Regions from separate parts of the Lacinutrix undariae genome, predicted to be linked through region 2. Evidence: riboswitches for the same ligand, from Rfam matches in the RefSeq annotation. Region 2 holds a riboswitch; the other holds the start of a gene.
What was found. Region 2 has a riboswitch for S-adenosylmethionine ahead of ACU4C5_RS11300 (O-acetylhomoserine aminocarboxypropyltransferase/cysteine synthase family protein). Riboswitches for the same ligand answer to the same signal wherever they lie in the genome.
Positions count from the first base shown of each region.

Region 1: another riboswitch for S-adenosylmethionine. It lies ahead of ACU4C5_RS12810 (Na+/H+ antiporter NhaC family protein); the one in region 2 lies ahead of ACU4C5_RS11300 (O-acetylhomoserine aminocarboxypropyltransferase/cysteine synthase family protein).

Region 1 is NZ_CM128809.1:2,858,765-2,865,733, forward strand. Features, by position in the region: gene ACU4C5_RS12790 (NADP-dependent oxidoreductase) at 1-851, opposite strand, end outside; gene ACU4C5_RS12795 (NAD(P)H-dependent oxidoreductase) at 862-1,494, opposite strand; gene ACU4C5_RS12800 (NAD(P)H-binding protein) at 1,505-2,170, opposite strand; gene ACU4C5_RS12805 (TetR/AcrR family transcriptional regulator) at 2,172-2,756, opposite strand; gene ACU4C5_RS12810 (Na+/H+ antiporter NhaC family protein) at 2,862-4,163, opposite strand; SAM-I-IV-variant riboswitch at 4,211-4,307, opposite strand; gene ACU4C5_RS12815 (Mpo1 family 2-hydroxy fatty acid dioxygenase) at 4,429-4,914, shown strand; gene ACU4C5_RS12820 (cold-shock protein) at 5,003-5,194, shown strand; gene ACU4C5_RS12825 (DEAD/DEAH box helicase) at 5,321-6,673, shown strand; gene ACU4C5_RS12830 (DEAD/DEAH box helicase) at 6,688-6,969, shown strand, end outside.
Region 2 is NZ_CM128809.1:2,522,537-2,529,505, forward strand. Features, by position in the region: gene ACU4C5_RS11290 (trans-sulfuration enzyme family protein) at 1-24, opposite strand, end outside; gene thrA (bifunctional aspartate kinase/homoserine dehydrogenase I) at 45-3,443, opposite strand; gene ACU4C5_RS11300 (O-acetylhomoserine aminocarboxypropyltransferase/cysteine synthase family protein) at 3,450-4,736, opposite strand; SAM riboswitch class I at 4,867-4,985, opposite strand; gene ACU4C5_RS11305 (hypothetical protein) at 5,215-5,574, shown strand; gene ACU4C5_RS11310 (Crp/Fnr family transcriptional regulator) at 5,653-6,285, shown strand; gene ACU4C5_RS11315 (sulfite exporter TauE/SafE family protein) at 6,354-6,969, shown strand, end outside.

The DNA.
Region 1 (6,969 bases), 340 kb from region 2:
GGGAATTTTTTAGCATAATTAGATACAATAAAACCTTGCATTAAGGCGCTGTTTTTTACTAAAAATGGCTGTACACTAACTCCTGTTGGTATTTCGGTACTATTGTACATAGAAATTGCACCACAAATAATAATTCTTGCAAAATGATTAATATTGAATAGTACAGCATCTGAAATTGGCCCACCAACATTATCAAAATAAATATCTACACCATTTGGCGCTAATGCTTTTATATCTGCATTAATATCTTTACTAGTGTTATAATTGATTCCTGCATCAAAACCAAATTTAGATTTTAGCATGTCTATTTTCTCATCCGTTCCAGCAATTCCAATCACACGTAAACCTAATATTTTAGCGATTTGCCCAACAACAGATCCAACAGCTCCAGCAGCTCCAGAAACCACAATAGTTTCTCCTGCTTTTGGTTTTCCTATTTCATTTAATCCCAAATAGGCCGTTAATCCTGTCATTCCTAACACGCCTAAATATGCGCTTAATGGTGCTTTTGTACCATCTACTTTGGTAAGACCTTCACCATTTGATATTTCTTGTGTTTTCCAACTTAATAATCCAGAAACAAAGTCTCCTTCTTTAAAATTGCTGTTTTTTGTAGCGGTAACTTTTGCTACAACACCCGACTGTACAGGTTCATTAAGCTGAAAAGGAGGGACGTAAGATTTTGCATCACTCATTCTTCCTCTTAAATATGGATCTACAGAAACATAAGTTGCTTCAAGTAGAATTTCTCCATCTTTAAGTGTTAATGATTTGTCTTCAGTTATAAATTCAAAATTAGAAAGTGTTGGCTTTCCTTCTGGTCTGTTGTTTAATAAAATAGTCTTTGTCATCATCTTTTCCTTATTCAATTACGGTTACTAATTCTTCCATAGGTTTTCTCACTTTTACTAAGTTTACTAACCAATCTGCATCTTCTTTTCGGTATCCTAATGGTAATAAAACAGCACTACGCAATCCTTTTTCACGTAATCCTAAAATTTCATCTACGGCATCTGGCTCAAAACCTTCAATTGGCGTTGCATCTACACCTTCAAAAGCTGCGGCAGTAACTGCGTTAGCAAAAGCGATATAAGCTTGCTTTGCTGCGTGATTAAAGTTTTCTTCGGCATCTTTTTGAGGATAAGAACTCAATAACATTTGTCGGTAATTTTCCCAACCTTCATTTTTAAATCCACGAATATCATTAGTTAAATCGAACATGTGGTTAATACGATCTGCCGTATAAGTGTCCCAAGCGGCAAAAACGAGTAGGTGAGAACAGTCTGTAATCATAGATTGGTTCCATGCTACCGGTCTTATTTTCTCTTTAATATCTTGATTTTTGATTACAAAAATCTCAAAAGGTTGTAATCCACTAGAAGTTGGTGCTAAACGAGCAGCTTCAAGAATATTTTGTATTTTTTCTTCTGATACTTTTTCGCCATTCATTGCTTTAGCTGCGTATCTCCAGTTTAATTTATCTAATAATTCCATAGTATTTTTTTTAGTTGTTATGTGCTATTTTTTCTATTTCGTCTGAAGGAATAATAACATCCTTCTGTTGTGTTTGATTTGCTAAATTCAGCATTGCTTCAGCTATATATTCTGCTGAAATACTTTTATATTTTTTCAGTTTACCTATAAATAAAGGTTGAATCACTTTAAATATGGTTAATCCAATTCTCTCTAATACACGTTGCTCTTTTCGTTCGCCAGCAATTAAAGAAGGTCTTAATATATAAATGTTTTTAATATGTTGCTGCAACACATCATGTTCCATTTCACCTTTTGTTTTATTATAAAACACCGAACTGTTTTTATTTGCTCCCATTGCTGAAATCACTAAAAAGGTGTTTATGTTATTCGTCTTAGCCAGTTTAGCTGCAGCTACCGGAATCCCATAATCTATTTGCTTGTAAAACGTTTTATTAGGTGTCTTTTTTGCTGTTGTACCAATGCAACAATATATTTCGTCGCCTTTAAAGTCTTGAGTAAACTGATCTAATTCTAAAAGGTTACCTATATATTGAGTCACTTTATTTGGTAAACCATATATTTTCTTTCGAGAAAATAATTTGATATGCTCGTAACGATGATCTTCAATTAATTTTTGAAGAAGATAATTACCAGTTAACCCAGTTGCTCCTAATATAATTGCTGTTTTCTTCATCTTATTTGCACACTTTTATACTGTTCCAAGCCGATTGATATGCTTCTTCAATATGTGTTTTATTTAATGTAAAAGCACCACGTTTTTGAGTCATCATTAAAAAGGATAACGGGTTTATAGCGTAAGCATATAGTATATATTCGGATAATGGTTTTATAATTCCCTCTGCTTTTCCTCTAGTCCAAAGGTCGAGTAGGGGTTGTAAATGTTTAATACCTTCTTGTCTGCTTTCTTCATCAATCATTGGCGTGTTATCACATTGTGCTAAAAACATAGCGTTTTCACATTCTTTAAGTTTAAAGTCTGCAATACGTTTCCAAATCAATTCAAAACCAGTTTCAATAGGCATATTTTCCTTGTAAGTTTCAAAAGCATATTGGGTGTATTTTTCTTTAACTTCTACATACGTTTTATTTACTAAATCTTGTTTGTTTTCAAAATACAAGTAAATAGTAGCAGGAGATACATTAGCCATTTTAGCAATCTTGCTCATAGGCGTTGCATGAAAACCATTATTATTTACCAACTCGATAGTTGCTTTAATTAATGCGTTTCTTTTCTCTATACTTTTTTGAAGTTTTGCCATTGTCTTATTATTCTAATACAAAGATATAATAAAAATGAACGTTCATTCTCTTTTTAACAAATATTTAATTTTTCATTTATTTAAGTAGAAGAAATAAATATGAATTTATCCTTTCTGAAAGGGTTTAAAGCTAATAAATAATAAGGTATAAATGGAAAGTGATAATAAATACCAAGTATTAGTAACCAAATCTAAATAATCTATTTTTCCGTTAGAAAAACTTAAAATCATTAAAACTTGTGCACCATAGGGTAGAAGTCCTTGAGTAATACACGCAAAAATATCTAATATAGAAGCGGTGTTTTTATGATCTAATTGGTAATCGTCATTTATAGTTTTAGCTATTGGACCCGCAATAATAATTGAAACCGTATTATTAGCAATCGCCATATTAATGGTGCTAACTAAAGCCGCAATACCAAATTGCGCAGACTTTTTACTTTTAATAAGGGTTTTAATTTTTATTAATATAAAATCAATCCCTCCATTTTTTTCAACCAAAGCAGCTAATCCACCTGTAAGCAGAGATAGTAAGAAGATTTCTGTCATGTTAGTAAATCCTATGTATGCAATTTTAGAAGATTCTAAAAGCGTAAAATCACCATATATAATTCCTAATATTCCTGCCGATATTACCCCTAAAAGTAATGTAATAAAAACATTGACACCTAATACAGACAATAGAATAACTAGAATATAAGGTAGAATTTTTAGAATAGAATAAGTGTAAACCACGTCTTGCGAGGCTACGTCTTTTAGTCCGAACCCTTGAAAAATCAAAATTATAATTGTAAATAATGCTGCTGGAACCGCAATTTTAATATTCTGTTTAAATTTATCGCTCATTTTACAACCTAAAGACTGTGTTGCTGCAATTGTAGTATCTGAAATAACTGACAAATTATCACCAAACATACTTCCGCCTAATAAGGCGCCACTTAATATCGCTAAATCTACACTACTTTTATCAGCAATAGCAACTATAATAGGCGCTAAAGCGACAATAGCTCCAACCGAAGTTCCTGTAGAAATTGATAGAAAACTAGCAATAATAAAGATGTCTAAATAGATATATTGTATTGCTATCACATCTAACCCTAAATTAACAATAGCATCTACACTACCTGTTGCTTTTGTAATAGCAGCAAATGCGCCAGCTAATAAATAGATAAGACACATGGTTAGTATTTTATCGTCTCCACAACCTTTTAAAAGAGTATTAATTTTTGAGTTTATCGATTGTTTAAACATTAAAAATGCCACAATAATTCCTACAATAACTGCAATAGGAGCGGGTAATGCATAAAAATCATTTTTATAAACACCTACACCTAAAAATGTAAATACAAATACAAATAGTGGTATTAATGCTGAGAATTTTGGTGTGATTGTTTTCAATTTTGCCATTATATCTTTATTTAAAAAAAGGAAATAGCATTTAAGTAAGAGAAGTATGAATTAACATTTTTTCCAAACTAATTGGCTTATCTATTTAGCACCTTGCTTGTTAATGCAGGTTGCTATCTCCTTTCGAGATTCTTGATAATTAATTTTAAGAGCACAAATGTAATTAATTATATATGTATAAATCTTAAAAAAAGTTTAATTTATGTTTAGCTATGCATTAATAAAACGTAATTTGTAAACCAATAACAGGTAATTAGCAACATAAATGAGAGTAATAGATTCCTTATTAAAAGAATACGCAGAAAGTCATCAAACAAAATTAAATGTCATGATACATTATATATGTGTGCCATTGATATTTTTTAGTCTTATTGGTTTATTAGCAAGTATTCCTGTTCCAAAAATGGTAATAGCTCTTTTTCCTACAGCTATAGCGGGATTTATCCACTATGGCAGCTTGGTAATTATATTAGGTTTGTTTTATTACCTCCGTTTATCTAAAGTGTTATTTGTGGCAATGTTTATTTTTTCAGTAATCGTTTTATATGGAGTTCATCTAATAAGTCAGATAAACATGTCACCTTTATGGTTAAGCATGACAATTATTTTTGTCGTGTCATGGATTGGTCAGTTTATCGGACACAACCATGAAGGAAAAAAACCATCGTTCATAAAAGACTTACAGTTCTTAATGATAGGTCCTGCATGGACAATGAGCCATTTATTTGAAGCTTTGAAAATTAAATTCTAAATAAATCACAGTTAATATGCATGACATTCTTTTTTTGGCACGCATATTGCATTATCAAAAGTATTATTAAATAATTAAATATATTACAATGAGTAAAGGAACAGTAAAATTCTTCAACGACACTAAAGGTTTTGGATTCATCACTGAAGAAGGTTCAGACAAAGAACATTTTGTACACATTTCTGGATTAATTGACGAAGTTCGCGAAGGTGACGAAGTTGAATTCGATCTACAAGAAGGAAAAAAAGGTTTAAATGCAGTAAACGTAAAAGTTTTATAACATATACATCTATTTTTAGTAAAAGCTCATCAATTAATTTTGATGGGCTTTTTTTATGGTTTAATACTTAACTATAACACCGTAAAACCAACAAAACTCTATTATCTTTGCACAAAATTATAACTTATGTCAAAACAGTTCTCTGCGTTAGGGATTAAACCATCACTATTATCAAGTTTAGCGACTTTACAAATTTCTGAACCTACAATTATTCAGGATAAAGTAATTCCTATTATTCTTAATGAAACCAATGATGTTGTAGCATTAGCAAAAACTGGAACCGGTAAAACTGCCGCTTTTGGATTGCCTTTATTGCAATTAGTAGATATTGAAAATAGCAATATTCAAACTTTAATCTTAGCACCAACAAGAGAACTTGGACAACAAATTTGCGCCAATTTAGAAGCGTTTTCTTCTCATGATGAAACTTTGCAAATTGTAGGTTTATTTGGGGGAACACCTATAAAACCACAATTAGAACGTTTAAAAAACACAACACATGTTGTAGTTGCTACTCCGGGACGTTTAGCAGATATTATGGAACGCAACGGTATCAACTTAAAACATGTGAAATATGTTGTTTTAGATGAAGCTGATGAAATGATTACAGCACACAAAGAAGGTGTTGAAACTATTTTAAAAGCCTTACCAGAACAACGCCGTACACTTTTATTTACAGCAACAATGATAGGTAGTATCAAGCAATTGGTACAAAACTATTTATCAAAAAACGTTAGAACTTACGAAGCTGACATGGCCACAACAGGTCATCAAGGTATTTCTCACCAATATGTAGTTGTAGAGCCTATTGAAAAACTTGAAGTTTTAATGCATTTCTTAAATTCAAAAGAAGGCGAACGCGGTATAATTTTCTGTAAAACTAAAGCTGCAGTTAATAAATTAGCTAAAAACCTAGCCATCAATAAATTCTCATCAGGAGCTATCCACGGAAGTTTATCTCAAGGAATACGTGATCGTATTATGGGGCAATTTAGAGAAGGTTATATTGATATTTTAGTTGCCACAGATTTGGCAGCTCGTGGAATTGACGTTAAGGAAATTACTTACGTAGTTAATTACCATTTACCTGATACTTATGATGCTTATGTACACCGAAGCGGACGTACAGCTAGAGCAGGAGCAGAGGGGTTAGCACTAAGCATTATTCAAGATGATGAAATTGAAGATATTCCTGAATTTGAAGAAGAATTAAGTATTTCTTTCACCAAATTTGAAAAAGCAGATGCTAAAAGCATTGAAGAAAATAACGGATTACTTTGGGCGCGTAAAATATTTAAAACGAAACCTAATCGTGAGATTCCTGAAGATTTTAAAGCTAAGGTGAAAAATATTTTTCATCATTTAACAAAAGAGGAATTGGTAGATAAAATTTTATCAAATTATATTGCCGAAAACAAAACTATTGTCGAAAAACCAGTTGACAGTAAACCAAAAAAGAAGAAAAAACACCAAGCATAATCTCACGTAAACTAATGGCAAAACCAATAAAAGGACAGCAGGAGATTTTAAATAAATTAAATATCACCGCGCTAAATGACATGCAAGAAGAAGCGCATTTAGCAATTACTAATGCCGATAATACAATTGTGTTATCTCCTACAGGAACAGGAAAAACTGTCGCATTTTTATTACCTACAATGGCTACTCTAGACAGAGCTATTGAAGAAGTGCAACTACTTATTATTGTACCATCAAGAGAATTAGCAATACAAATTGAACAAGTAATTCGCGAAATGGGATCTGGTTTTAAAGCT
Region 2 (6,969 bases):
TTTTGTTTCGAAATGTCTTTCCATTTATAGAGATTGAAATAGTATTAATTATTACGTTTTGCTAATCGAAGAATATCTCCAAAAACCCCACGAGCAGTAACTTTAGCACCAGCTCCAGCTCCTTGAATGACGATGGGTTGATCTCCGTACGATTCAGTATAAATTTCAAAAATAGCATCGGAACCTTTTAAAGCTCCTAAAGGTGAATCGGCTAAAACAGAAACTAATTTTACATCTAAATTCCCTTTTTCTTTTGATAAATCACCCCATAAATCACCAATATAACGCAAGACATGTTTATCTTTTTGAGCTTCTTTTATGGTTTTGAAATCTGTATCTAAATCTTTTAAGTTTCCTAAGAAATCTGTCTTTGAAATTGTTCTTAAGTCGGTAGGAATTAGATTTTCGATGTTTATATCTTCAAATTCATTTTCTAAATCCAACTCACGAGCTAAAATGAGCAGTTTTCTTGCCACGTCATTTCCGCATAAATCTTCTCTAGGATCTGGTTCTGTAAATCCGTTATCTATAGCTTTTTGCAGTAGACTTGAAAATGATTGATTTTCCGAAGAAAATGTATTAAATAAATAACTTAATGATCCTGAAAACACACCTCTAATCCTCGTGATGTTTTCTCCAGATTCATGTAGTAGTTTTATGGTGTCAATAATTGGTAATCCTGCACCAACATTGGTTTCGTATAAGTATGATTTTTTATAAAATTCTAATTCGTTTCGTAATTCTTTATAGAAAGTATAAGACAACGTATTGGCTATTTTATTAGCTGAAACTAAATCAAATCCTGCTTTTATGAGTGGTATATAATTTTGAACAAAATCTGAATTTGCGGTATTATCAACCGCTATTAAATTTTCTAGATGATGTGTTTTTGCGTAATCTATAACGGTATGTATTGAAGTGTTTTTAGTAGAACTCTGGTTTAAATTTTCTTCCCAGTTATGATCAACTCCGTTACTGTTAAGTAGTATTTTTTTAGAATTAGATACCGCAAAAATATTGAGTTGAATGTGGCGTTTTTGTAATATAGAAGTCACGTTTTCTAAGACTTGATTAATAAGCGTTTTTCCAACAAGACCTTTCCCAAAGATGGCAAGATTTATTTTTTTTGAAACTCCAAAAACTTGTCCGTGTACAACATTTAATGCCTTGTTTAAATCTTCTTTTTTCACTACTAAACTTACGTTTTTCCCTGTAATTGTATTATTGAAGAGTAGTGGCGTAATTTGATTTTTTATAAGCGCATTGTATGGTTGGTGAAACTGACTTAAATCTTGTCCAATTATTGAAATAATCGCCACATTTTTATCAATAGAAATTTGATGTACATCTTGAACTTGAAAATCATTTTCAAATTCTTTATTAAGAGCATTTACAGCAATTTGTGCTTTATGAGCGTCAATAATTAAACCAATACCTCTTTCTGATGAGCCTTGAGAAATGATACTGATACTAATATTATGTGCTTGTAGCACTTTAAAAATTCGTGCATCAACACCAACTTTTCCTAAAAGACCTCTTCCTTCAAAATTAATTAGAGCGACATTATTTATTGACGAAATTGATTTTATACCTTTTAAAGTCGATTTTGAAGTAATTAATGTGCCTTTATCTTCTAAATTGAACGTATTTAAAATTCTAAGATTTATATTTTTTTCAATTAGAGGCACAATTGTTTTGGCATGTAAAATTGTAGCGCCAAAATTTGCAAGTTCATTAGCTTCTGCAAAAGATAATTCTTCAATTTTTTTAGCTGAAGGCACTAAGTTTGGATCGGCTGTAAAAATTCCGTTTACATGTGTGTAGCTTTGTAATTCTTCGGCATCCAAATAATTTGCCAATAGAGAAGCGGTATAATTACTACCGTTTCTGCCTAATGTTGTGGTTTCATTTTTTTGATTTGAAGCAATAAATCCACTAAAAATAGAGATGGTTTTTACAGGAATTTTTTTAAAGAATTCCACTACATTTTTTTTAGAAATAGTTTCAATTGGTAACGCATTCCCAAAATTATTATCTGTAATAATTAATGGTCTTGTATCAACACTTATGGCGTTAATATTATTTTTAATTAATAAGCTTTCAACAACTTTAATAGCTAGTAATTCGCCTTGAGCTAAAATTAAATCTTTAGTTTTTTCGCTATAATCACCTAAAAGATTTACGCCTTCAAGTAGGTTTTCTAAAACTGAAAATTCATGAGATAAATCAACCGTTTGGTTTGGCGCTAATTGATAGGCTTTTAATGTTTCAAAATCATTTTTGTAATCTTGTTTTTGTGCTGCTTTTTCTAAAATAGCTTCTAACTCATTAGTCGTATTTCCTCTTGCAGAAACTACAATAGCAATGTTTTGATCTTCTTTTACTTTTGAAGTTGTAATTTTTAATACATTTTGAATTCCTTCTCCATTAGCTAAAGATCTTCCTCCAAATTTTAAGATTTTTAATTTTTTAGCTTTAGATTTTTCACAAAATATAGGTGCTATAATATCTTGTAGCTGTTTGTATTCAATAAGAAAAGCATCATGACCATGTACGGAGTTTATTTCCTTATAGGTGACGTTTTCTTTAGTTTGCGCAATGGTTTTAAACGTTTGCTTGTTTTCTTCCGCAGAAAAAAATAAATCTGAGTTAACGCCAATAATATGAATGTTAGCATCAATACTATCTAAAATATCTATTGGTAATGTACCATCTTTGGTAACATCAATAGTTTTTAATAGCTGATTCATTAATTTATAAGACGCCAATTGATAACGTTCTTGCAGTTTTTCGCCATGATGTAACAGCCAACTTTCAATATTAAAAATCTTTAATTCTTCGTTTTTAGAACGTTTAAAACGGGATTTAAAAGACTCAGGCGTTCGGTAACATAACATTGCATGCATACGCGCATCATGAACAGGTTGGCTAGAGTTGACTAAAAATTGTTCTTGTATTTGACAGTTTGCTATTAACCAATCTGTAGATTTCCAATCGGTTGCCACCGGAATAAAATGCTGTGTGATTTTGGTGTTTAAAATAACCATTTCCCAAGCAATTCCTCCGCCAAGAGAACCTCCAATTAGCGCAAATAATTTATTGATTTTTAACGCTTTTAAACCTAATAAAAATAGATTAGCAATATCTCTAGCTATAAAATTTTTATAGTCTTCAATTATAAATTCATCATAACCATTACCAGGAATATTAAATGTTATAATGGTATATTTATTAGTATCTATGGTTTTATTTTGACCTATCAAATCTTTCCACCAACCTTCAGTACCAGCTACATTACTATTTCCGGTAAGGGCGTGATTTACCAAAATTATAGGTGCGCTATGTAATGATTTACCGAAAATTTGGTAAGACAACGGAATGGTTATTGTCTTACCGCTTTCGGTTTTAAAATCTGATATTTTAATAGTATGAAGCTGTTGCATTTTAAATTAGATTTTTGAGTTTATAACTTTAAAAGCATTCAATAAATCGGTTTTTAAATCTTCTACATCTTCCAATCCTATAGATAATCTAATTAAATCTTTAGTAACACCTGTTGCTTCTTGTTGCTCATCATTTAATTGTTGGTGCGTGGTACTTGCTGGGTGAATAATTAGCGATTTGGTATCTCCAATATTTGCTAACAGTGAAAATAACTTAGTGGTGTCTGCAATTGTTTTTGCTGATTCAAAACCGCCTTTTATACCAAAAGTAACGAGTCCGCTTTGTCCTTTTGGTAAATATTTTTCAGCTAATTTTTTGTATTTACTACTTTCTAATCCAGGATAGTTTACCCAAAGCACTTGATCTTGTTGCTCTAACCATTTTGCAATTTCTAAAGCACTTTCGCTATGTCTTTTGATTCTGATTTCTAAAGTTTCTAAACCTTGAATAATTTGAAAAGCGTTAAACGGACTTAAAGCAGCTCCGTAATCGCGTAATCCTTCAATACGAACTTTTGCAATAAATGCCGCTTCTTTTAAAACATCGGTGTAAACTAAACCATGATATCCTGCTGAAGGTTCAGTAAATTCGGGAAATTTTCCGTTTGCCCAATTAAAAGTTCCGGCATCAATAATAACACCACCTAGCGAGGTTCCGTTTCCATTAATATATTTTGTTAGCGAGTGAATAACAATATTTGCACCGTATTTAATTGGGTTGAGTAGGGAAGGAGTTGCTACCGTATTATCTACAATTAGCGGCACTTGAGCTATTTTAGCTTCGTTTGCTATGGCTTCAATATCTAAAACATCTAACTTCGGATTTCCTAAAGATTCAATAAAGAAAGCTCTTGTGTTTGGGGTTACAGCATTTTTAAAGGCTTCAATATCCGAAGGATCAACAAAAGTTGTAGTAATCCCGTGTCTTGGTAAAGTGACATTTAATAAATTGTAAGTTCCACCATACAAACTACTTGAAGCCACAATATGATCTCCTGTTTTTAATAATGTTAGTAGTGTAGTTGCAATAGCTGCAGTACCAGAAGCTGTTGAAACTGCTGCAATTCCGCCTTCTAAAACGGCTAGACGTTCTTCTAAAATAGAATTTGTAGGATTGTTTATTCGGGTGTAAATATTACCAGGTTGCGATAAACTGAATAAATTTGCAGCATGATCTGAATCGTTAAAAACATAAGCTGAAGATTGATAAATAGGAACCGCTCTAGTTCCTCCATTTGTAGTAACATCGTGACCTGCATGCAACGCGTTTGTTGCGAATTTTTGTGTACTCATTTTTCTTTTTTTTTGAGTTAATAAAAAATTAAAACAAAAAGTCAATGCTATCTGTAAAATGATAGCTCTATGAGAAAAATGTTAAAAAGAAGTTGCTGAAAATTTTAAAAGATATTTTTAAAATTTACACGCGTTATCTATCCATAAAACCTAAAATAAGTTTTGGTAGAATTTAGCACCTTCTTTATAAAATATAAAGGGTTGCTAAGGCTTCAAAGGGTCTAATCCCTCCACCTTTCTTGATAACATAATCAATAAGATATTGAACTTTATGAACACAAAGATTGTTTAATTAAAATGGATTTTCCAAATTTTTTTTCAGAATTATAATTTAATTAAGAAGATAGATACTTATAATTTGATGACATTTTTAAAAGTTTGAAACCATTTTAATATTGAAAAATTCACAATGATTAATCACATTATTTTGATTAAAAAACAATAAAGAATTGTTACTTTGTATTCAAATAAAAATAGAATGACAATTAGCGATATAGGAGGTGATTACAACATTGTAGGACAGAATCAAGATGCTGAAAAGCACACATATAAAGGCACACTTTCTTTACAAGTAAATAATAAAAATCAAGTACTTGCCGAATGGTATATTGGTGAAACCCAAACACAGGTAGGAATAGGTTTTTTTAAGAACAATATTTTAGTAATTAATTTTAAATATAAGGGAGAAGATGATCAAATTTATAAAGGTGTTGTAGTTTATAAATGTTTAACTAAAGATTTTTTTGAAGGTTTTTGGTCTGAAGATTTTGGAGATTCCATGTATTTGGGAGAAGAAAAATGCTTTCGTATTTTAAAAAATAGCACACTTTTAAATTAAGTTTTTTATATAAATAATAAAACAAGTCCACTTAATTTCAACAATAATAGTATATTTAATTTTCCTAATAAAAGGTTTATGATAGATCATTTAAAACAACATTACGGCTATATTTTTGAAGATGAGTTATTAGAAGAAATTCATCGTGTAGCTGTTGTTAAACAAGTTAAAGAGGGAGATAAACTTATTGAAATTGACAACTATATTACAGCAATGCCATTACTATTAAGCGGTGCCGTAAAAATTATAAGAGAAGATAAAGATGGTTATGAATTGGTGTTGTATTTTATTGAAAAAGGAGATACTTGTGCAATGACACTATCGTGTTGTATGGGACAGAAAAAAAGTAAAATTAGAGCTATTGCTGAAACAGATACAGAATTATTGATGATTCCTGTTGAAAAAATGGGACTTTGGATGAGTACGTATAAAAGTTGGCAAAACTTTATTTTACAAAGTTATTATGAACGCATGACTGAACTTCTTGAAGCGATTGATACGATTGCTTTTTTAAAAATGGACGAAAGAGTATTTAAATATCTAAAAGATAAAGCAATGATAAATCATAACCATATCGTACAAGTGACACATCAACAAATTGCTAACGATATGCATACTTCTCGTGTTGTTATTTCAAGGTTGTTAAAAGCTCTAGAAAACGAAAAAAAGATTCAACTTCATAGAAATGCAATAACTATTTTAGAACTTTAATTGATGTGTAACTTTTATTACTTTCAAATTAAAAAGAGTAACTTACCTTTGTTAAAAAATAGATTATAGTGGTTGATATTTTAGGATATATAGGGGCGTTTTTAATTGGAGGAGTCCTTGGACTTTTAGGTGGAGGTGGTTCCATTTTAACGGTACCATTATTAGTGTATTTATTAGGCTTTAATCCTGTAGTGGCCACAGCATATTCGTTATTTGTAGTTGGCTCATCATCTATTGTTGGTGTTATTCAGAAGCATCAAAAAAAATTAGTCGATTTTAAAACTGGATTGTTATTTTGTTTTCCATCATTTGTAGCTGTTTATATAACTAGACGTTATGTGGTACCAAATATACCTGATGTTATTTTTAAGATTGATAACTTTCATTTAACTAAAGGTATGGCAATTATGGTGTTTTTTGCTTTAGTGATGATTATGGCAGCCAGCTTAATGATTAAAACAAAAAAGGAAACACAGCAAGAAAAACAACAACAACCTTATTATAAGGTGTTTATTCAAGGTTCAATTATAGGATTAATTACTGGATTAATAGGTGCAGGAGGTGGTTTTTTGTATGTACCAGCATTAGTATTATGGTCTGGGTTACCTATGAAAAAAGCTGTAGGAACTTCATTAATAATCGTCGCATTAAACTCCCTCGTAGGTTTTTATGGCGATTTGCAAA